4 regions of the Halomonas sp. NYA30 genome follow, and region 2 is predicted to be linked to each of the others. Evidence: predicted binding sites of a transcription regulator. Region 2 holds the regulator's gene; each other region holds the start of a gene.
What was found. The regulator sigma-54, encoded in region 2, starts transcription at its own class of promoters, with help from an activator protein. The targets are predictions, from matches to a motif close to TGGCACNNNNNTTGCTNT.
Positions count from the first base shown of each region.

Region 1: the regulator sigma-54 is predicted to act here: its motif matches at 3,566-3,583, upstream of ACWI0H_RS15210 (circularly permuted type 2 ATP-grasp protein).
Region 3: the regulator sigma-54 is predicted to act here: its motif matches at 4,064-4,081, upstream of ACWI0H_RS07145 (HAD-IIB family hydrolase).
Region 4: the regulator sigma-54 is predicted to act here: its motif matches at 4,328-4,345, upstream of glnL (nitrogen regulation protein NR(II)).

Region 1 is NZ_OZ334477.1:3,249,777-3,255,548, forward strand. It holds gene ACWI0H_RS15200 (zinc-binding metallopeptidase family protein) at 1-978, shown strand, start outside; gene ACWI0H_RS15205 (alpha-E domain-containing protein) at 983-1,993, opposite strand; gene ACWI0H_RS15210 (circularly permuted type 2 ATP-grasp protein) at 1,998-3,479, opposite strand; gene ACWI0H_RS15215 (transglutaminase family protein) at 3,855-5,772, shown strand, end outside.
Region 2 is NZ_OZ334477.1:1,790,711-1,796,482, reverse strand. It holds gene ACWI0H_RS08155 (KdsC family phosphatase) at 6-548, shown strand; gene lptC (LPS export ABC transporter periplasmic protein LptC) at 548-1,117, shown strand; gene lptA (lipopolysaccharide transport periplasmic protein LptA) at 1,129-1,620, shown strand; gene lptB (LPS export ABC transporter ATP-binding protein) at 1,632-2,381, shown strand; gene ACWI0H_RS08135 (RNA polymerase factor sigma-54) at 2,505-3,920, shown strand; gene hpf (ribosome hibernation-promoting factor, HPF/YfiA family) at 4,019-4,327, shown strand; gene ACWI0H_RS08125 (PTS sugar transporter subunit IIA) at 4,332-4,802, shown strand; gene rapZ (RNase adapter RapZ) at 4,892-5,772, shown strand, end outside.
Region 3 is NZ_OZ334477.1:1,572,872-1,578,643, reverse strand. It holds gene ACWI0H_RS07155 (methyl-accepting chemotaxis protein) at 38-1,654, shown strand; gene ACWI0H_RS07150 (glycosyltransferase family protein) at 1,733-2,953, opposite strand; gene ACWI0H_RS07145 (HAD-IIB family hydrolase) at 3,020-3,958, opposite strand; gene ACWI0H_RS07140 (OmpA family protein) at 4,459-5,463, opposite strand; gene iscB (RNA-guided endonuclease IscB) at 5,552-5,772, opposite strand, start outside.
Region 4 is NZ_OZ334477.1:255,980-261,751, reverse strand. It holds gene ACWI0H_RS01240 (entericidin A/B family lipoprotein) at 842-973, shown strand; gene ACWI0H_RS01235 (YqiA/YcfP family alpha/beta fold hydrolase) at 979-1,509, shown strand; gene ACWI0H_RS01230 (DUF6435 family protein) at 1,596-1,763, shown strand; gene ntrC (nitrogen regulation protein NR(I)) at 1,778-3,205, opposite strand; gene glnL (nitrogen regulation protein NR(II)) at 3,198-4,259, opposite strand; gene ACWI0H_RS01215 (DUF4124 domain-containing protein) at 4,481-5,029, opposite strand; gene glnA (glutamate--ammonia ligase) at 5,186-5,772, opposite strand, start outside.

The sequences.
Region 1 (5,772 bases), 1.5 Mb from region 2:
GGCTGGTGCCCCGTCTGTAGCAATATTGTCGCGATTGAGCCGCTGGACAACGGTGGCTATCGCTGCGCCCACCCTGGTTGCGATACAGCGCTGATGAAGTGCCACAACTACGCCGTTGAGAACGTCTGTAACCGCATGGTGGTGATGGAACACGGCCAAGCGGATGCCCTATGCGATTGCTGTCGTTATAACGAGGTAATTCCCGACCTCAATATTGAAGGTCATCGTGAACGCTGGGCGGCGCTTGAAGCAGCGAAGCGGCGGCTATTTCATACCCTCGATCTACTCAAGCTGCCACACGGCACCAAAGACGATGCTATTAACGTGCCGCTAAGCTTTTCATTTATGGCCGACGCCCTCCCCGACCAGGGGTTATGGCGCTCTACCGCGAAGCAAGAGAAGGTTTATACCGGCCATGCCTCGGGCCATATCACCATTAACGTCAAAGAAGCCGATGACGTTGAGCGTGAACGCTTGCGCGTCGATATGAACGAATCACACCGCACGCTCATCGGTCACTTCCGTCATGAAATTGGCCACTATTATTGGGATGTACTGGTAAAGGATCGCGATGAAGAGGCTTGCCGCGCGGTATTTGGCAACCACCATCGACCAAGCTACGCCGAGGCGCTAGAGCGTTACTATCAGCAGGGCGCCCCCAGCGACTGGCCTGCGCGTTTTATCTCTGCCTACGCCACCATGCACCCCTGGGAAGACTTCGCCGAAACCTTCGCCTATTACTTGGATATGGTGGCCGTGCTGGATACCGCACTGCACATGGGCATTACCCATGTCGAATATGACGGTAGCCTGGACAGCATGTTGATGGCTTTTCATCAGGTCGGCTTGGCGGTGAACGAACTCAACCGGGATATGGGGCTACTCGACCTTTCGCCGACGGTGCTCGCCCCCGCCGTGCGCGATAAACTGGCGTACCTGCATCAACTGATCCAAGCCGCCAGCCCTGTTGAGCGCTAGCCCGTCAATCGTTGTCGTTGTCCCCTGCGTGGCTTTGGCTTTGTGTCTGGTTTTGCGTTTGTGCCACTCGGGGAACAGTGTCGTCATTCACAAAGTAGGTCGCACTAAGCGTATCGTGAATGGCAGCAAAGCCAATTTGCAGCTCGTCGATAAAGGCATGCAGCTTGCTCGGCGAATGGGCAAGCGCTTGGATATCGGCATCGACTACGTCCGCGCGAACCAGCGAAACCGTGGCCGCGGGGCGGTCTTGGCGGGGTAGCAAGTTAAGCTCATGGCCTAGCGTTTCTAGGCTGCAGGCAATCGAACGTGGCAGGTTGGGGTCTTGGAGCAAAAAGCGCAGCACATCCGGCCCCCGTACGCGTAAACGCACCTGCTGACGGTACATTTGATACGCGGTGAGTGATTTAAGCACACTCATCCACTGCAGGTTTTCAAATGGCAGCAGCTCCTCAGGGTTTTGCGGCAGCAAGCTGGCAGAGCGCACGTCCACGATGCGCGTCGTCATATCCGCCCGCTCCAACTGGCGCCCTAATTCAATAAACGTACGCGCCGGGCCATGACTCAAGGTGCCCTCAATGAGCCCCGTTAACGCTTGGCAACCACGAATCACGCTTTTGAGAAAGCTATCGCGGCGGCGCGGGCTAACGCCATGTTCAGCATGGTCGACGACGCTCAGATAGAGCTGATTAACCTCCTCCCAAATCTCCCGAGGCACCACATCCCGGGTGGTTCTGAGGTTCTCGCGAGCACTGGCGAGGGCGGAGATAATCGAAATATCATTCTCGGTATCGGCACATAAAAAATGTACGACATTGCGCTCATCGAAGTCTGTATGGCGTGCGGTGAAGGCTTCCAGGCTGCCGGTCATTTCGATAAGTGGGGCCCAACCTAACGGCAAGCGTCCCGGCAAATCCAGCATAAGGTGGCTGTTAACGCTCAATAGGCGCGCGGTATCTTCCGCTCGTTCAATATAACGCGCCATCCAGTAAAGATTTTCAGCAACGCGTGACAGCATGGCGTTAGGCTCCTTTCACCGCGGCCGCTGCCGCCTTATCGTCGGTTTCTACAATCCAGGTATCTTTACTGCCGCCGCCTTGTGAAGAGTTCACCACCAGCGATCCTTCTATCAAAGCCACCCGCGTCAAACCACCGGTCGTGACATGAATTTCAGGCCCTGAGAGTATGAAAGGGCGTAAATCCACATGGCGCGGCTGCGGCAACCCATTCGCTAGCGTAGGCGTAGTAGAAAGCGCCAGGGTGGGCTGGGCCATATAATTGCGTGGATTTGCCTTGATCAACTGCGCAAACTCATCGCGGGTCTCTTTGGTTGAGCGCGGGCCAATCAACATGCCGTAGCCGCCCGACTCATTGGCGGGCTTGACTACCAATTCATCCAGGTGGTCGAGCACATAGCGGCGGTCATCTTCAAACATGCACAGGTAGCTCGGCACGTTGGGCAACAGCGGCTCTTGATCGAGGTAATAACGAATCAGCGCAGGTACGAAAGCGTAAACCACCTTGTCATCCGCCACCCCAGCGCCCGGCGCGTTGGCCAGCGCGACTTTACCCGCCCGCCAAGCGCGCATCAGGCCCGCAACACCCAGCATTGACTCAGGATTAAACGCTTCCGGGTCTAGAAACTCATCATCAACACGGCGGTAAATAACATCCACGCGGCGCATGCCCTCGACGGTGCGCATATACACCACATCATCGTCATCCACTAACAGGTCACTTCCCTGCACCAGTTCTACACCCATTTGCTGGGCAAGATAGGCGTGCTCGAAGTAGGCAGAGTTATAAATCCCTGGGGTCAGCACCACAATTTGCGGGTCATCGCCGGGGCGCGGCGACATCGACGCTAGCATGTCGTAAAGCTGAGCCACGTAATCATCAACCGGCAAAATCTTGCCTGAGGCGAATAACTCCGGCAGCACTCGCTTAGTGACATTGCGATTTTCAAGCATGTAAGAGACGCCGGAAGGAATGCGTAAGTTATCTTCCAACACATAGAGCGTGCCATCCCCATCGCGCACTAGGTCTGACCCGCAAACATGCGCCCACACGCCGTGAGGGGGATTAATGCCTACACACTGAGGGCGAAAATTAACCGACTGCGCCAATACCTCAGCGGGTAACACTTTGTCCTTGATCACCTTTTGGTCGTGGTAGAGATCATCAATAAATAAGTTTAGCGCCTGCACGCGCTGCTTGAGCCCCGCCTCGGTTTTACGCCACTCATTGGCGGGAATAATGCGCGGCACAATATCAAACGGCCAGGCACGGTCGATCATTGCCCCTTCTGAATAAACGGTGAAAGTAATTCCCATGGTACGGATAGCGATCTCCGCCGCCGTTTTCCGCTCTGCTAACTCTTCTGCGCTAAACCTTGCCAACATGTTGCACAATTCACCCGCTGACTCGCGTGGCTGACCGGGCGCTGCCATCAGCTCATCGTAAAAATCACGACACGCATAGTTATTCCAATTCACTTGGCTCATGGGCGCTCTCCTGGCGCTGGGGTGGAAGCGGCAACTTCCTTAATGCTCAGTGTAGGCCTGCCGCGTGCAAAACAATCAAACAATTGAGAGCAATATGCGTACCATCTTTTGCGATATTTCAACGTTCGCTTACTTAAACGCAACTCAAACATTCCTTGGCAGAGCATCAGCGCCCATCAAACCCCTTTTGTGCTTCCTTTTGGTGCGGCCAGTCAGCTTCAAGTTGGTGCATAACGCCCTTTCCACTTTAGTTAAACGCCTTACTTAAGATAGCGGCTGCAAAAAAGTAAAAGTGGAACGATACTTGCGAAACGTTCGGTTATTCCCTAACCCAGCCGACTATCCGGTTGATAACGGTTCTCTTGAGGGTGGCCCATGACCATTCGCGTTGCCTTGTACCATCGTACGACTTACCACTTTGACCGCCCGGTGCGTCTATCACCCCATGTTATTCGGCTACGTCCGGCGCCCCACTGCCGCACCCATATTGAGTCGTACTCGCTCAAGCTCTCCGGCGAAGACCACTTTTTAAATTGGCAACAGGACCCGTTTGGCAACTTCAACGCCCGCGTGGTGTTCCCAGAACCGCGTAAAGAGCTAACCATCGCCGTCGAGCTGATCGCCCCGATGACGGTGATTAATCCGTTCGATTTCTTCCTGGACGACATTGCGCAACAGATTCCCTTCGATTACCCGGAAGCGCTGCGCCAGGAGCTGGGCCCCTATCTTGAAATCACCGAGTCCGGGCCGCGCTTGATGGAGTGGCTAAAGGGCGTGCCCCGCGAACCGACCACCACCGTCGATTTCCTGGTCGCGCTTAACCAGCGCCTACAAGACGATATCGGTTACCTGGTGCGCTTGGAGCCCGGTGTACAAAGCTGTGAAGAGACCCTGTCCCTGGCCAGTGGCTCGTGCCGCGATAGCGCCTGGTTGCTGGTGCAGATTTTTCGCCATCTAGGCCTCGCGGCACGCTTTGTATCGGGCTATTTGATTCAGCTTAAATCCGATGTCAAAGCACTCGATGGCCCCAGCGGTACAGAAGTAGATTTCACCGATTTACACGCCTGGACCGAAGTGTTTCTACCTGGTGCAGGCTGGGTAGGCCTTGACCCCACCTCGGGCCTGTTTGCAGGCGAAGGCCATATCCCGTTGGCCGCAACCCCCACCACGGGTAGCGCAGCCGCCATTACCGGTTTTTCAGATAAGTGCGAAGTCACGTTCGATGTGACCATGGAAGTGGAGCGTATTCACGAAGACCCACGGGTCACCAAGCCGTATAGCGATGAGCAGTGGCAGCGTATCTGCAACCTCGGCGACGAGGTGGATGCCGAGCTTCTTCAGCAAGATGTGCGCCTGACCATGGGTGGCGAACCTACCTTTGTATCGGTCGACGACATGGAAAGCCCGCAGTGGAATACCGAAGCGCTCGGTGAGCACAAGCGCGAGCGGGCCGAAGCACTACTGACGCGCCTTCAGGCCGCCTACGCCCCGGGCAGCGCGATTCAGCAGCAGCAGGGCAAGTGGTACCCTGGCGAACCGTTACCGCGCTGGGCGCTGGCCTGCTACTGGCGTAAAGATGGCGTGCCGCTATGGCGCGACCCACAGTGGCTGGCCTGCCTGGAGACCGCCCCGAAAGTGCAGGTGGATAACACCATGGCGCAACGCTTTACCAAGGCGCTCAGCGAGCGGCTGGGTGTGGCCGAACGTTACTGGATTCCGGCGTTTGAGGATGCCTACTACTATCTTTGGAAAGAGCAGTCGCTGCCGGTCAACGTTGACCCACGCGAAGCCAATCTCAAAGACGATGCCGAGCGCCACCGCTTGGCCCGTTTGTTAGAGCAAAGCTTAGATGAAGTGGTGGGCTATGCGCTGCCGCTGCGCCACTCGATCAGCCAAGCACACCGCTGGGAAAGCGGCCGCTGGCCGCTCAAGCGCGACCACCTGTTCCTGGTACCCGGCGACTCCCCCATGGGGCTACGCTTACCGCTTTCCGCGTTGCCTTGGGCTGACCCAGAAGAGCAGCCCCAGCCCGAATCACTGTTCGCACCGCGCCCTGAACTGGGCGATATTCACGGCGAGGTCGCCCGGCGTAACGCCGAGCAGCTGCATATTAGTGATGCCGAGCGCCTGGGGCGTTCCAGCCACCCCAGCCCATCGCACCCTGAAGGTGAAGACGTCCAGCAGCAGCCGCGGGCTGAAAGCGACCGCGAGAGTGGCATTATTCACACCAGCCTGTGTGTGGAGCCACGGGATGGGCGCTTGCATATTTTCCTGCCGCCATTGACCAGCTTAG
Region 2 (5,772 bases):
GTTCTATGACCTTACCCAATGCGCTACTTGATCGACTCCGCCGCGTGCGCCTATTAGCGTTGGATGTTGACGGCGTACTGACCGACGGCCGCCTCTACTTCCAGGCTGACGGCATCGAAATAAAAGCATTTCATACTCAGGATGGTCATGGGCTGAAGCTTCTCAAGCGAGTGGGCATACATGTAGCGCTAGTGACGGGCCGCGACTCTCCCATGGTGAGCCAGCGCGCCGCATCGCTGGGTATCGACCTGATCCACCAAGGCTGTGAAGACAAGCTTGCTACCCTGCGCGGGCTTTGCCAGCGTCTCGATATAGAGCTAGAGCAGGTGGCCTACTGTGGCGACGACCTGCCTGACTTGGCCGCTATTAAGCGTTGCGGTGTCGGCATTACCGTCCCTAATGCGCCAGATTACATACATACCCACGCCGACTGGACCACGGAACGACTAGGTGGGCACGGCGCAGTACGTGAAATCTGTGACACACTGCTTGAATCTCAAGGGCACTGGGGGGCGGTGCTAGACACTTATCTTCACGGTCGCACCTAATGGTGAAGCAGGTAAAAGTACGCGTATGGTTAGCCGGGTTGGTCGTAGCCCTGGGGGCACTACTGGTGTGGCTTGACCCACGGGGGCCTCAAGACACAGCTATAGATCCTGAAGCACAGGCCCAGGAGCCAGGCCACGTGCTGGAAAACGCAGAGATCACTCTTTTCGGTGAAAATGGTAGCGTATTACAGGCGCTTAAAACCCCACGCCTGATCCATACGCCGCAGCGTAGTGAAACCTGGACAGAAGAGCCAGAAGCTATCTTATACGACAGCGAAAACCGCCAGTGGCTGGCTAGCGCCGATGTAGGCACGCTTAACACGTCCACTCAGGTCTTGCTGATGTCAGGCTCCGCTCGCCTGATCGCACCGGATGAAGGTTGGCAGTTAGATACTGAGTTATTGCACTATGACGGGCTAAACCAGCATGCGTGGAGTGAAACACCGGTAGTGCTACAACAGCCGCCCCAGCAAATGAACGCGTCGCGCATGGACGTCTGGCTTAACGAAAGCCAAGTGCGCTTAACTGACAATGTGCGTGGCACGCACCCTCCGGCCACGCAGCGCTAACAGGATTTGCCATGAAATCACTGCTATATACCGCCCTTTTTGCCCTTGCGTTACCGCTCTCGGCACTGGCCCAAAACAGCCAAGCCCCGATAGAAGTTGAAGCCGACCGCTTAGACCTTGACCAGCGAGCGGGGACCGCTGTCTATACAGGCAATGTCGATATTCGCCAAGGCGGAATGCAATTACGTGGCGAGCGAGTAGAAATCGAACGCAACGAGGCAGGCGAGCTCTCCCGCGCGACCTCCACCGGTGAGCGCGCCTACTTACGTCATCAAGCTGAAGGGCAAGAAGGCCCTACAGAAGGGTGGGCAAGGCGCATTATTTATCACGTCGCTGAACGCCGCGTTGAGCTAATCGACCAAGCCGAATTAACGCAACAAGAAGACACCTTCACCGGCGGTCGCCTTGAGTATTTTATTGACCGTGAAGTGATTCAGGCGCGCTCTGACGTTGACGGCAGCGAAACCCAGCGCATACGCATGACGCTTCAGCCCGAACAATAGGGAGCCAAGCCTTGGCAACTACAGAAACTGCGCCAATCAAAACCCTATATGCCCATCACTTGGCCAAAAGCTATAAGCGACGCCGAGTTGTTAAAGACATCAATTTAGAGATCTCCCAAGGCAGCGTTGTGGGCTTGCTCGGCCCCAACGGTGCAGGCAAAACCACCTCTTTTTATATGATTGTGGGGCTGGTGAAATCCGATGCTGGCAAAGTGGGTATCGACGATGTAGATCTAACCCGCGCCCCAATGCATGAACGCGCTGCGGCGGGTATCGGCTACCTACCGCAAGAAGCGTCTATTTTTCGTAAATTATCGGTTGCCGATAATATTATGGCGATACTCGAAACGCGCAAAGAGCTCAGCCGTAGCGACCGCGAGCAGCGCCTGGAAGCGCTACTTGAAGATTTTCACATTACCCATATTCGCGACAACCTGGGCATGAGCCTTTCAGGCGGTGAACGCAGGCGTGTGGAGATTGCTCGCTCACTGGCGACAGAACCCGCATTCATTCTGCTGGACGAGCCCTTTGCTGGCGTAGACCCCATTTCGGTGGGCGAGATCAAAACCATTATTCGGGCATTAAAGCAGCGCCACATCGGCGTACTGATTACCGACCACAACGTTCGCGAAACCCTGGATATTTGTGATATCGCCTACATCGTGGGCGATGGTCAAATCATCGCCAGCGGCTCTCCAGCCTCGATACTCACTAACCAGAAAGTGAGGGAGGTTTATCTAGGCGCTGATTTCCGCCTCTAGCCTATTTTTCACTTCTAATTAGCGCTCTACAACAACTTTACTACCAATGGCATGCTTATTGCACTTGCACCGGAGACCTACTCACACTAGGGTGGAGCATTCTGATTAACGAGTGGTTCTCAGATGGTCATGAAAGCTTCTCTTCAACTGCGCATGGGCACACAGCTGACCATGACACCTCAGCTGCAGCAGGCCATTGCTCTGTTACAGCTATCAACGCTGGACTTACGTCAAGAAATTCAGCAGGCCCTAGATGCCAACCCCATGCTGGAACAAGAGGATGAATTTGGCGAACAGGCTGCCAGCGAGCCCAAAGAGGAAGAGTGGTCAGAGAGCATTCCCACCGAGCTCTCGGTAGATAGTGATTGGTCTGACACCTACCAAGATATGGGCAGTCACGGTGGCTCCAGCAGCGAAGGACCTGATTTTGAGCGCCAGGCTGCTGGCCAGAGTCTTCATGGGCACTTGCTGTGGCAGCTAGCCATGACTGATTTTGGCGCGCGAGAGCAACTTGTCGCAGAAAGTCTTATCGACGCGTTAGATGCTAATGGCTACTTAACTCAGCCGCTCAACGACATACGTGAAGGGCTTCGCGCCCAAGGTGTCGATGGGCTTAGCCAGCGCGAAGTAGAAACCATTCTGCTTAAGCTTCAGCAATTTGAGCCAACAGGAATATTCGCCCGCGACCTGCGGGAGTGCCTGATGCTGCAGCTGGCCACTCTTCCCGATGATACGCCGTTGCTGGTTCCTGCCCGCCGCTTAGTACGGCAGTTTCTGGAAGCGCTCGGCAAAGATGACATGCGCTTACTAAAACGCCGCCTGGGACTCGATGATGACCAGCTGGCTGATGTCATTCTCCTCATTCGTAGCCTTGATCCACGCCCGGGCAGCGCCTATGGCGATACCGATGATAGTTATGTAACGCCCGACCTGGTCGTACGCCATGACCACGAAGGCTGGCACTTAGAGCTCAATCCTGAGGCATTGCCAAGGCTTCGCATTCAGCCCGACTACGCAAGCTTAATAAAGCGTGCGGATAAAAGTCAGGACAATCAGTTTTTAAAAGAACACCTGCAGGAAGCACGCTGGCTGATCAAGAGCCTCTCTAGCCGCAACGATACGCTACTGCGCGTTGGCCGCGAGATTATCACCCGGCAAATTGGCTTTTTAGAACACGGCGAAGAAGCCATGAAGCCGCTCATATTGGCCGATATCGCCGAGGCCGTGGAAATGCACGAATCGACTATTTCCCGGGTAACCACTCAGAAATTTATTCATACGCCTCGCGGCGTATTTGAACTCAAATACTTTTTCTCAAGCCAAGTCAGCGGCCAGGATGGTGACAGCCATTCAAGCACCGCTATCCGCGCTCGGCTGAAGAAATTGGTTCAAGAGGAGCCGCCAGGCAAGCCGCTTTCTGATAGCCGCTTAGTCACGCTATTAGGGGAGGGGGGAATTCAAGTAGCGCGTCGAACGGTGGCTAAATACCGTGAAGCCATGGGCATTCCCTCCTCTAGCGAGCGACGTCGTTTGCGCTAGCACAAATCAACGTTTTAGGGAAACTCTCGACAAGGGCTTTGCAACGCGGCAAAAAGGGTTACAATCGAAGTACAGTCCGATGGATAAGGAGTACGTCAATGCAAGTTAATATCACTGGTCATCACGTAGAACTGACTGACGCCTTGCGTGACTATGTCAACGAAAAGCTTGAACGTGTAGAGCGCCATTACGACAACATAACCACGGTGCAAGTCACCTTATCTGTGGAGAAAGAGCGCCAGCAGGCCGCCTGTACACTGCACGCAGCAGGTGCTGATTTACATGCGGAAGCCCTAGACAGTGATATGTACGCCGCTATTGACGCATTAGCGGACAAAATTGATCGGCAACTCGTTAAACATAAGGAAAAAGCACAAGCTCGCGCCCAAGGCGCAGGCGTGCGTTAATTCAATGACGTTGGAAACCATACTCCCCCCGGAACGTGTTCTCTTTGACGTACCCGGGGGCAGCAAAAAAAGGGTGCTGGAATTTTTCAGCACCTTTATTGCCCAAAATATCCCCAGTCTGGACAGCCAAGAAGTGTTTAGCCGTTTAATTGGCCGTGAGCGCTTAGGCAGTACCGGGATTGGTAACGGCGTGGCTATTCCCCATGCGCGTAGTCCTCACTGCTCGGCCCCAATTGCTGGTTTTTTAAAACTCGCAGAAGCGATTGATTTTGATGCTATCGACGGCGACCCGGTGGATCTGGTGTTTGTATTGCTAGTGCCAGAAGAGGCTGATGACACACATCTCTCTCTGCTCGGCCAGGTAGCGACCATCATGAACGATGCGGATACGCGTCAGAAACTGCGTAAAGCAGGCAGCCAGCGCGAACTACTTGAGTTGCTTACCGCTAAAATTCGTGAGCAAATAACTTCCTGAAAGCCTAAACCTGCCAAGCGGTACTCAACGGCAGGTTGATTTGCGCTCACCACCCTTAACGCAGCTTGATCAAAGCAAAGAGAGACTCTATGCAACTTGTGATCATTAGCGGCCGCTCTGGGTCAGGTAAATCTATCGCCTTACAAGCGCTTGAAGATCTTGGCTACTATGCGATTGATAACCTCCCTGCCATGTTGCTGGGGTCGTTGGTGGACGAATTACGCGACCAGGGCGACCGCGCCCATTTGGCGGTCAGTATTGATGCCCGTAACTTGCCTGGCGCCCTGGCACGACTGCCCTCTTTATTAGAGGATTTGCGGCAACGTAAAATTGATTTTCAAGTGATCTATCTGACCACTGATGCGCGCATCTTACTTGAGCGTTACTCCGCAACACGGCGGCGTCACCCGCTGACGCGCGATAGCGAAATGACGCTTGAAGAGGCTATCAATAAAGAAGAAGAAACGCTGCTCGACATTCGTGATCTAGCCGATTTATTGATCGATACCTCGCGGCTATCAGTTCACGATTTGCGTCGTCGCATTACCGACCAAGTCGCCCATCAGCGGCGCGACAAGCTCACGCTGACGCTTGAGTCGTTTGGTTATAAGCGCGGTGTGCCGTTGGATGCTGATTTGGTTTTCGACGTGCGCTGCCTGCCAAACCCATATTGGGACCCAACGCTACGCCAATTCACAGGCCGCGATGCGAACATAGTGGCCTTCTTAAGCGGTTATCCCATCGTAGACGCCATGACTAACGATATTCAGGCTTGGCTTGAGCGCTGGCTGCCCGCTTACCAAGATAGCCAGCGTAGCTACATGACTATCGCGATTGGCTGCACCGGTGGGCAACACCGCTCGGTCTATATGGTCGAACAGCTAGCAGAGCGATTAGTACACAGTATGGGCGAAATTCAATTACGTCATCGCGAGTTAGGCTTGCAGTACACATTAAATGAACAGCTAGC
Region 3 (5,772 bases), 220 kb from region 2:
TAGGGGCAGAACTACTCAATTACAAAAAAGGAAAAACATGACTCGTTTAACAACAACACAAAAACTGTGGGGAACGCTGGGCATCATCTGGGTAGCTATGCTGCTCTTGGTGGGATGGCTAGCGCTGGAGAATCGTCAAACGATTGTCAGCGAGCGCCGCGACAGCATTCAGTACGTGGTCGAAAGCGTCCAAAAACAAATTGAAGCCCTGCAAGAAAGGGTTGCCGCCGGTGAACTCAGCCTTGAAGAAGCGCAGCAGCGCGCCATCGACAATATGTCTAGTGTGAGCTTTGGGGCAGGCGAATACATTTTCTCCTTCAATGACGACTTACTCGTTATTTCCCATCCCAGCCGCATACCCGGCACGGACATGACCGACTACCTGGACGCCAGCGGTATGGCGCTATACCCGGAGTTGCTGCGTGTTGCCCAAGCGGGTGGGGGCCACGTTAACTACTACTCAACCCGCGCCGGTGGCGAAGAACAGTTGCCGAAAACCAGCTATGTAGCACACCTTCCCGAATGGGAGTGGTCGCTCGCCACGGGCGTTTATGTCGATGATATCAATGAAGCGTTTATTGCCGATTTGATTCGCTCCATAGGGGTACTGCTGATCATTGGCCTGCCGGTAACGCTGCTGATGGGTTGGGTGATCCGTGATGTTTCCCGTCGTTTAGGCGGTGACCCACGCTACGCCGCCAGCGTTGTGCGCCATATCGCCGACGGTGATCTCACACAGGTAACGCAGCTTTCAGCGAAAGATCAGCAGAGTTTACTGTTTGATATTAACCGTATGCGGGAAACCCTAGCCGCTACCATCGGTGATATTCATCAAGGAGCCAATCAGGTCAACAGCGGTGTCGAGCAAATTGTAGGGGTGAACGAAGAGCTTTCGACACGCACCGAAGAACAGGCAGCGTCGCTAGCCGAAACAGCCACCAGCATGGAGCAGCTCACGGCCACCGTTAAGCAAAACGCGGAACACGCAGACCATGCGCGCAAACTTGCCACCAGGGCAGCCGACAGTGCTCAGCGCGGCAGCGATTCGATGTCATCCGTCACGACCACGATGGCCACCATCAACGAAAGCGCCACGCAAATGAGCAGCATCGTCAACACGATTGATGGTATTGCCTTCCAAACCAATATCTTGGCCCTGAACGCGTCCGTTGAAGCCGCGCGCGCTGGAGAGCAAGGGCGCGGTTTTGCGGTGGTGGCCAATGAGGTTCGTCAACTTGCCAGCCGCTCGGCAGCTGCTGCACAAGAGATCAAGACGCTGATCGAAGCATCAGACAGCAAAGTGGTTGAAGGTAGCCGCCAGGTACGCGACACCGGTGATGTGATTAACAGCATGGTCAGTGACATCAAGGAGCTCAGCACACTGGTTCAGGAAATTTCAGCCGCCACCATTGAGCAGAGCAGCGGTATCGAGCAGGTCAACCAAGCCGTCACGCAAATGGATCAAATGACCCAGCAGAATGCCAGCCTAGTACAACAGAGCACTCAGGCCACCCAAACCCTGGCCCAGCTAAGCAACCAGCTTCGTCAGTTGGTAGCCAACTTCCGCATTAATCAGTCCACAGAGCATACGCAGACAAGCTTACCCGCCTCCTCACCTGCCCCGCAGGCTGCCTATCAGGACAGCGATTTTTAATACACTCTAAAAATAAGGCCAGCTACCGGTGGGTAGCTGGCCTTATTTCTTTACACAGTTTGGACGCAGTTTGTGCGGTTAAACCTTGCCTTGATTATCCAGTTCGACTGCCTCGTGCATACGCGTGAGGAGGTCGGGCACGGCTGCCTGTACGCGGTTCCAACTGGGAATAAAGGGCCGTTCTCTAGGGTTATCCAGGAATAGGTTACCGGCTTCGAGCAGATTACTGGCAAATAGCTCGACCGCTTGCTCCTCACTATGACGATCAAGGCTCAGGCCATTCATGGTGGCGTCGTGGTCGTAGGCCTCAATCAGATCCAACGCGAAACGGTAATAAGTCGCTTTGAGCGTGCGGAAATCTTCGCTGCTAAAGGTAATACCCTGGGTCGCTAGTTTGCGATACAGCGCTTTGGAGATATCCAAACTCATCCGGTTTAAGCCACCGTTGGGATCATCTTCGCTAACCGGTTGATGCTTGTGGTCGTAGGCATCGGCAATATCGACTTGGCAGAGTTGGCGCAGCGAGTAATTACGCTGCAGCTCCGATAGCACGCCGATTTCTAGCCCCCAATCAGCGGGGATACGGATGCCTTCCAGCACTTCGCTACGCATCGCAAACTCACCCGAAAGCGGATAACGGAAGCTATCCAAGTAGTCGAGATACGGCAGCGGCCCGCAAACGGTTTTAAGCGCCCGCAGCAGCGGCGTGACTAATAGCCGAGAGACACGGCCATTGAGCTTGCCTTCCGCAATGCGAGGGTAATAGCCTTTGCAGAAACTGTAGTTGAAATTGGGGTGGGCCACCGGGTACATCAAGCGCGCCAACAGGCCACGCTCGTAGGTGAGAATATCGCAATCGTGCAGCCCGACCACCCTCGAGCGCCCAGATGACAACATATAACCTGCGCAGTACCACACATTGCGCCCTTTGCCCGGCTCCAACGACCCTAGCCCATGCTCTTCCAGTTCCGCATCGAGCGCTTTCAGGCGCGGGCCATCGTTCCATAAAATGCGCGTATGCTGCGGCAGACGTGAGAAAAATTCGCGAGCGTATAAAAACTGTTCGCGGTCGGCGCGATCCAGGCCAATGACGATTTCACTGAGGTAAGGGACCTTAACCAGTTCATCAACAATCGCTGAAAGCGCAGGTCCTTCCAATTCGGAAAAAAGCGACGGCAGAATCAACCCCATCGGCCGCCGTCGGGAAAATTGGCATAGCTCCTCTTCAAGTGCCTCGACTGAACGCTTAGTCAGGTTATGGAAATCGGTAATAATCCCATTTTGATGAAAGTCACTCATGCGCTTGCTCCCTGGATTCATGGAACTGTTCTCAAATACCGAACCGTTCTCAAACAACGTCTGTTCTCAAACCACAGCTTCACCCTTCTCCGCCGTCGCTAAACGGCGGTCATCTCGCCCCCACCAGTGGGCAACCCCCTCTGCCCAGCCGGTCGGCCCTGTTGCTTCCGTGCGATATAGCGAAGTGTTACGCGGCTCTACGACTAAATCGTGGCAACCGCGGATGACGACGGCTTGATCAACCGCTTCAAGCATAGAGATATCGTTTGGCCCATCCCCCAGCCCTAACGAGAGAGGCGTTCGGCCTCTTAATGCCGTAAAGCGTTTCACCAGCCACTCCACAGCGCTGCCTTTATCTGCCGAGCGCCCCATGACATGCCAGAAACGTCCGCCTTGTGTTAGCTGTAGGCCATCTCCCTCCAGAGCTGCACGAAATGCTTCTAATGCTGAGTCACTGTCTTTCCATAACAGCGGCTCGCTGCCTTCTCGCTGCCGCGCATCACGGGCGCGGGACTCATCCAACCCAGTCAGCTCCATAACCTCCTGCACACTCAGCTCACCCATTCGGGTAAATTGAATACCCAGGCGCTCGCGCCACACCTTTAAGCGCGCACGAATAAAGCCAATATCTACCCCAGGGTGTTTAATCACCACGCCATCGCGACCGCCACCAGGGCGGTCTAAACGGGCATGGCACCAACCGGGCGGTAGGCCAATCACCGCTCCATTCTCAGCGATAAAAGGCGTACCCGTTAGGCCCAACGCTTCGCGCAGCGGAATCAACTCCGCACGGGTTTTACTGGTGACCGGAATGACCGGCACGCCCATTTGTTTTAAACGAGCAAGCCACGGCGCGGCGGGGCTGAAGTCATAACTATGGTGATCCAGCAGCGAGCCATCTAAATCGGTCACTACCAGACGCGGCTGAAACGCAGGGTCTACCGGCGATGGTGGCGGAGAAGGCGACGGAGAAAACGGCGCTGAAAATTGACTGGATTCCGGCATGGCACTACCTCTATTCGGTCTTAGCACATCGTCAAGACAGTAACCTGCGATGCCCTATGGCGATGACCAACGAGTAATTGGCTATGGAAAGTGGCTATGAAAAGGATAGCAAGTTATGAGCCAAATCAGAGAAGTGTAGCTTTAGCAGAGGGTTAGCGGGGATTTTTAGAATTTTATGGCGCACCACACGTCCAAGCACCAAAAAGAAGCAGCTTGAATGCACCAAAATAGCGCATGAAACACATTAGTGCACTTGTCGCGCCGTTACCTATTAAAAAATGAGACAGAACCTATAAAAAACTGAGACAGCACTTGGCAACGCCTTATAAATAGCTATACTCAACCTGTACCCACTGGTAATCCTGTACACCCCTCACCTGATACCAGTGGGCTGCAGTGAGCCAAGCCCTTTCATGCCCGCCTTCCCCGGCGGGTTTTTTTTATGCAGTAAAAGAGAGATGTCATCATTGAGCGAAGCACGGCGATCTTAGTGCTAGCTTCTATTCCACATGAATAACCACCTCAACCCGCCGGTTGCGAGCCCGCCCTTCTTCGCTAGCGTTGCTTTCCAGCGGCCTTGTGGCTGCCAAGCCGACGGCGCGTAGGCGCTCGGCGTCGACGCCCGATGCTTCCAGCGCCTCAACAATGGCGATGGCGCGCGCACTTGAAAGCGCCCAGTTGGAAGAGAACTCATCGGTGCTTATTGTCTGACTATCCGAATGGCCTTCCACCCACACTTCACCATCATAGCGCTGAATCGTTTCCAGCAAACTGCCGACTAATGATGACCCGTCGTTGGTTAACTCAGCCGTCGCCGAAGGAAACAGCAATTGATCCTGTACACGCAGGCTAATGCCTTCCGCCACTCGTGATACTTCAACACCTTCCAGGTCGGGCAGATAGGTAGACTCCTCAACGCGTTGGGAAAGCGCTTGGTTCAGGGCAAGCGCACCCGCCACTGACTCGTCGCTGACAACCTGCACATTTACCGGGGGCCGGTCAGTTAACACCACCATGTAATCCGCCAGAGGCGATGAAAAATCATCACTGCCCGCAGGCATTAGCAGTTTAGGGAGGGTAATGGCCGGTTCAACAGGTTTCGGCGCGGCCAACAGCGGCGGTACACCAACGCTAACGCGCCGCCGGGGTAACCGAGACAGCTTAGGCAAGCCAGCCACCCCCAGCGACGCACTCACCGCCATCGGGCTCAGCCCTGCGCCACTCCAGGCGGCACTACCAACGCGCTCAGGCATGGCGTTTGCTAACGACTCAGGCAAAGGGATTTCCAGCGAAGGCGATGACGATTGACTAGCGTCAATTGCTGTATCGCCTGCCAACCACTCTGAATGGTTCGCCCCTGTCGCGGCGATAATGACGACGAAGAGAGCCACCAACAACGTCATGATATCCAGATAGCTAATCATCCAACCGCTATTGCTATCACTTTCATGATAAGCCGACATCAGCGAATCATGGCGCGGTCCGCCGCGGTGATCTTCAAGCATTGGTATTATCGCTCATCAGATTTTACGCGGGATACCTCGTACTTTTAGTGCGAGGAGGGAGAGCGCGTCGTCCGCAGGGCGACTTGGATCACGCCACCGCCTGTCCCGCTCCTCCTGTTAGGTTGATAGAGGGGGTGTGGTGATAGCCGTAGCCATCACCGCGCTGGATCACGGTGCAGTAGTTGTGCGAAACCCCTTGCACCGCACCGTGTTCTGTTTGGATATTGAAGCTGCCGGTTTTACGCACCGCGACACGCCCCGTATGCATTCCGGCTTTCTTGCCGGTGGGCACCAGCGCACGCACCATGT
Region 4 (5,772 bases), 1.5 Mb from region 2:
CATAGTGGCCATGAAAGATGTCTTAAACATCATATACACACCAACCCCCGAAAACCCTAAGAACAAAACAAACATGCATAACATCAATGCCATCGCCATAATCTTGTCCCTGGTCGTGTGCGGTCGTTACGTTGACGTTTTCTAACCGCTACATTTGGTTTTATCGAAAGGATAGACTAAAACACAGGTTTTATCTGTACGAGAGCTGTGTGTACAAAAGCGATGCAAAAAGCTAAATTTTAAAATATATAAAAATCAAGTACTTAAAATATTTTTCGCACGCAAAAAGACCACCCCGTTTTCACGAGATGGCCGTTTTGCACCGACTCCACTCCTTGGTCTGATGAACAGCGCCTCCTTGCGCTGCAACCAGTGAGTGGGCGGATTGTCCTTTAACTTAACTCCCTGTTTGTCTTTCGGCGTCCTGCCTTCCTTTTTTCTCTCAACCCACTCACTTAGTTACTAATAACAATTATCTAAACGGCTAGAGCTAAACAACTGAACTTCTACGCAACTACTCAGTAGCTGCAGGGACTGCGCCAAGCCATGCCAATAATCAACATTAATAATTAAAAACAATAACTTAAAAACAACAAACATCTCCAAATAGGCTAATTTCCCTGCACTTTTGATGTGTAGAACTGGCACATGCGACATAAGCACACGTTATCAAGACACATCTATCTAGCTGAAACACATTAAAATGATGGCGAAACGGCGCAACAGCGATTATTTTTGCTAACGAACCTTCCCACTTTGCTATAAAAAGGCTTTGCTTTAAAAAGTGTCCAGACAGCTCTATCAATGTTTGACGCACGCCCATGCCTTTGAGGAAACCGCTATGAAACGTACTATTGCGCTTGCCATACTCGTCATGACCACACTTCTGTTGGTAAGTGGTTGCAATACCATTCGGGGTGCTGGTGAGGATATCGAACAGGGTGGAGAAGCTATCCAACGCTCAGCGAGCTAAACGTGATGATGACTGTTTACTTATCCCACGGCCTAGAGAGCGGCCCAGGGGCACTTAAAATCCAGGCACTAAAAGGCGTTGCTGAAAAACTAGATGATTGTGAGCCCGTGGTAATGGACTATCGAGGCATGGCAGAGCCCCAGCAACGTCTTCAGCATCTTTTACAGGTGATAGCCGAGCGCGGTGATGACCCTGCCCACTGTGTACTGGCAGGTTCAAGCCTGGGCGGGTGGCTAAGCGCGGCCGTCAGCGCTCAGCAGCCCGTATTAGGCTGTTTTTTGTTAGCCCCCGCGTTAGGCATAGCCGCCTACCCTGAAACGTCGCCCACCATCCAGGCACGCCACACGCACATTGTTCACGGCTGGCGCGATGATATCGTTGCCCCTGAACCGGTGATTGAACGTGCTCGCCTGCAGCGGCTGTCGCTGAGAATGGTGGACGATGATCACCGCTTACACGCCAGCCTCGACACCATTTTGGTCGATTTTGAGCGCTTTCTATGTCAATGCAGCGCGGACTCTCAGAACGACGCATAACCGCTGACCAAAACAAACATTCGACACAAGCAACCAAAACCTATACAAATGGTGTACACCAAAACCAGATAGTGAGGAAATTGCTTATGTTTGGCATGTTTAAGCGCGACCCCAAAAAGAAACTCCAGCAAAATTATGAGCGTAAACTGCAAGCCGCGATGGAAGCGTCTCGTAACGGCGATATGCGCGCCAATGCCACCCTTACCGAAGAAGCTGAGGCGATATTGGCTGAGATTAAACGCCTTGAGCAGTAACGACTGCTTAGCCTTTACTCGTCAGCCAGTGCTGGCAGCAGCGTTTTTAATTTGCGGGTCAGTGTATTACGCCCCCAGCCAAGCAGTTCAGCGGCTTCACCTTTGCGTCCACCGGTATGCTTTAAAGCGGTTTCAATCAGAATCCGCTCAAAATCGGGCACCGCCTCTTCCAAAAGATGGGTATGGCCTTCGGCCAAGGCATGATCCGCCCAGTCGCGAAACGCCGTACGCCAATCGCCATGGGCGCTACTTTCGGAAGCGCTTGGCGAGCGCAGTTCCTGCGGCAAATCTTCAACCAGGATTTCACGCCCCGACGCCATCACCGTCAGCCACCGGCAGATATTTTCCAACTGCCGCACGTTACCGGGCCACGGCAAGCGTGTTAGGTGGGCTTCCGCTTCACTGGTCAGCACCTTGATATCGGTAGTCAGCTCTTTCGCCGCTTCGGCCAGAAAGTGTCGGGTTAAACGTGGTATATCTTCGCGCCTTTCAGCCAGTTTCGGCAGGTGGATACGAATCACGTTCAGGCGGTGGAACAAATCCTCCCGGAAGCGGCCGTCATCCACCAGCACTTCTAGATTTTGGTGAGTAGCGGCGATGATACGCACGTCCACTTTGACCGGCGTATGCCCCCCGACGCGATAGAACTCACCATCCGCCAGCACGCGCAGCAGGCGCGTTTGGGTTTCCGATGGCATATCGCCTATTTCATCTAAAAACAGTGTGCCGCCGTTGGCCTGCTCAAACCGCCCTTGGCGCTGCTGTGCCGCCCCAGTAAAAGCACCCTTCTCATGGCCAAACAGCTCCGATTCGATCAAGTCGCGAGGAATCGCCGCCATGTTCAACGCGATAAAGGGTTTACCGGCACGCGGGCTATGCTGATGCAGCGCCTGGGCAACGCGCTCTTTACCCGTCCCCGACTCCCCGTTGATTAACACCGTGATATGCGAGTGAGAAAGACGGCCAATGGCGCGAAACACCTCCTGCATCGCGGGCGCTTCACCAATAATCTCAGCGTTTAAGCCTTCCGGCACGGCGACCGGTCGTTGGCGTTCCCGGGCGTGGGCCACGGCGCGGCGCACCAGCGCCAGGGCTTCATCAACGTCAAACGGTTTAGGCAGGTATTCAAACGCCCCGCCCTGATAGGAAGCGACGGCGCTGTCTAGGTCGGAATGGGCGGTCATCACGATCACCGGTAGATCGGGATGCGCCTCGCGTACTCTCGCCATTAAGTCCAGGCCGTCGATGCCTGGCATACGAATGTCGGTGACCAGCACGTCGGGAGGGCTTTCCAGTAAACGCGCAAGGGCTGTATCTGCACGCTCAATACACTCAACATCGAGATCGGGCTGCGCCAAGGCGCGCTCCAGCACCCAGCGGATAGCGCGGTCGTCATCGACAATCACCACCCGCGCAACATCGGTACGTGTAGCCTCAGTCATGACGCTTCTCCGGTAAAATTATTACCAATGGAATCAGTAAACGAAATTCGGTATGTCCGGGTCGTGAGTCGCATTCGATCAATCCTTGATGTTGGTGCAAAATCGACTGGGCGATCGATAACCCAAGGCCACTGCCTTCTGCGCGTCCTGACACCATCGGGTAGAACAGCGTTTCCTGCAGCGTATCGGGAATGCCTGGGCCGTTATCAATCACCGAGACTTCACTGACTAAGCGGTGGCGTTCCGCCCCGAGGGTAAACTGTCGCCGGGCGCGGGTGCGCAATATTAAGGTAGGTTCAGGGGTTTGAGCATCGCTCATGGCTTGCACGGCGTTGCGTGCAACGTTGAGTACCGCTTGAATCATTTGAGATTCATCGCCGGAAAGGTCGGGCAAACTGGGGTCATAATCGCGGCTAATAACAACGCTGGGATGCTCGGCAATTAACAGCGCGCGTACACGCTCCAACACCCGGTGAATATTGACCGGCTCATGCTTAAGCACACGGTTAGGGCCCAGCATGGAGTCGACCAAGTCGCGCAGCCGATCCACCTCTTCCACAATGATATGGGTATATTCGCGCAGCGCCGGATCGTCTAAATCCCGTTCTAACAGCTGTGCAGCACCACGAATCCCGCCGAGCGGGTTTTTCACTTCGTGAGCAAGCCCACGGGCCAATATCTTGATGGTTTCTTGGCGAGTGGTCAGCGCCTCTTCACGCGAGATCTGCATTAACCGATCCCGCGGCTCCACTTCTAACAGTAACTCGTCGTCCGATAGCGGCGTTACAGTGTAGTCGACCGTCAGCGGCTCACTGTTCAGCGGCGTAATACGCGCTTCTCGCTGGGTGTAAGGATGAAACGCATCCCGCGCTTTAGCCAATACCTCATCGATGCTGTCAACACCGCCCAGAAGCGTATCTAGGCTGATGCCGTGAACGCGGCTTAAGCTAACCGCTAGTAAGGCTTCAGCGGCAGGGTTCATCCAGCGCACACGCAGCTCGCCGTCCAGCAGCAGTACCGCCGTGGTGAGATGTTCAAGCAAACGCTGATGCATGGTGGTGTCCTGAGAAATTACGTCTTCCATCGCCGTTGCAGACCTACAGGTGGATAATCAATGAGGGAACTGCAAAAAGCGCGCCAATTATGCATTTATGCCTAGTTGCACGGCTTGCGGGCATAGCAATAAAAGAAGATGGATCGTTTTAGCGCAATCACCGCGCCAAATGCCTCCACAACCGCACCAATTTAGTGCATTCGAGATTTTAACCACCCGGTCTAAGGAACCGTAATCGTCACTGCGGGCGTGCGGTGCTGTAAACGCTGGCTACTATCCAGTAGCTCTGCTTGAAGCTCGTGCTGCCCCGCAGGAAGCCCCGTTAACCAGAAAACATCACTGTGCAGCGCGGTCTGGCTAATCTCTCCATTCACTATCAGCCGCACTTGGTGGTCATCGCGCAGCGGAGGCGCAATAGCCACTTCCACCGCGGTGCTTCGCTCCGGCAGCCGTGCGCCTTGCTGGGGCAGTGCAATCGAAAAATGGTCATACGGCATAAAAGGCTGCCCTGGCTTGCCACGTGGGCGCCCAGTAGCGGGCGTGGCTACACTGGCCGTAGCTGCGCTTAACCCAGGCGGCAGGCTTGGCAACGGTGCCAATTCCAACGCCTCCCCGCCGCGGCCAGGGTTATCGGTAAACGTAACGTTGCCGTGCTCATCAATGACCCTGAAAACCGTTTGCCCAAAAGCCGCACCTGACATGATGGCCGCCCCGATGCCCAGCAAAGCGGCCATCAAGAAGCTGATCGTGTACGTGGTTAGCTTGCCCATACTGCTCCTCACACTTGTCACACCCTCAATAACGAAAAACCCCGCCGAAGCGGGGTTTTGATACTATTTTGATCAACTGCGTTTTGATCAACTGCGTCTTTATCAACTGTTACCACCGCTAGGGTGATGGTAGCAGTTAGGTGCTAAAAGCGCTGATTAGCAGCTGTAGTACATATCAAACTCGATGGGGTGCGTCGTCATACGGATACGCTCCACTTCTTCCATCTTGAGTTCGATGTAGGCATCGATCATTTCGTCGGTGAACACGCCACCTTCGGTCAGGAACGCACGGTCAGCGTCGAGGGCTTCCAGTGCTTGATCCAGGCTGTGTGCTACGGTCGGTACTAACTTGCCTTCTTCTGGCGGCAGGTCGTACAGGTTTTTATCCATTGCATCGCCAGGATGGATCTTGTTCTTGATACCGTCGATACCGGCCATCAACATGGCAGAGAATGCCAGGTACGGGTTGGCAGTCGGATCAGGGAAGCGAGCTTCAACACGCTTGCCTTTCGGGCTAGCGGTGTAAGGAATACGGATAGAAGCAGAACGGTTACGGGCACTGTAGGCCAGCATGACCGGCGCTTCAAAGCCAGGTACCAGACGCTTGTACGAGTTGGTAGAAGCGTTAGTAAAGGCGTTTAGGGCACGGGCGTGCTTGATGATGCCGCCGATATAGAAAAGCGCCATTTCAGACAGGCCAGCGTACTCGTCACCGGCGAACTGGTTCTCACCACCTTTCCAGA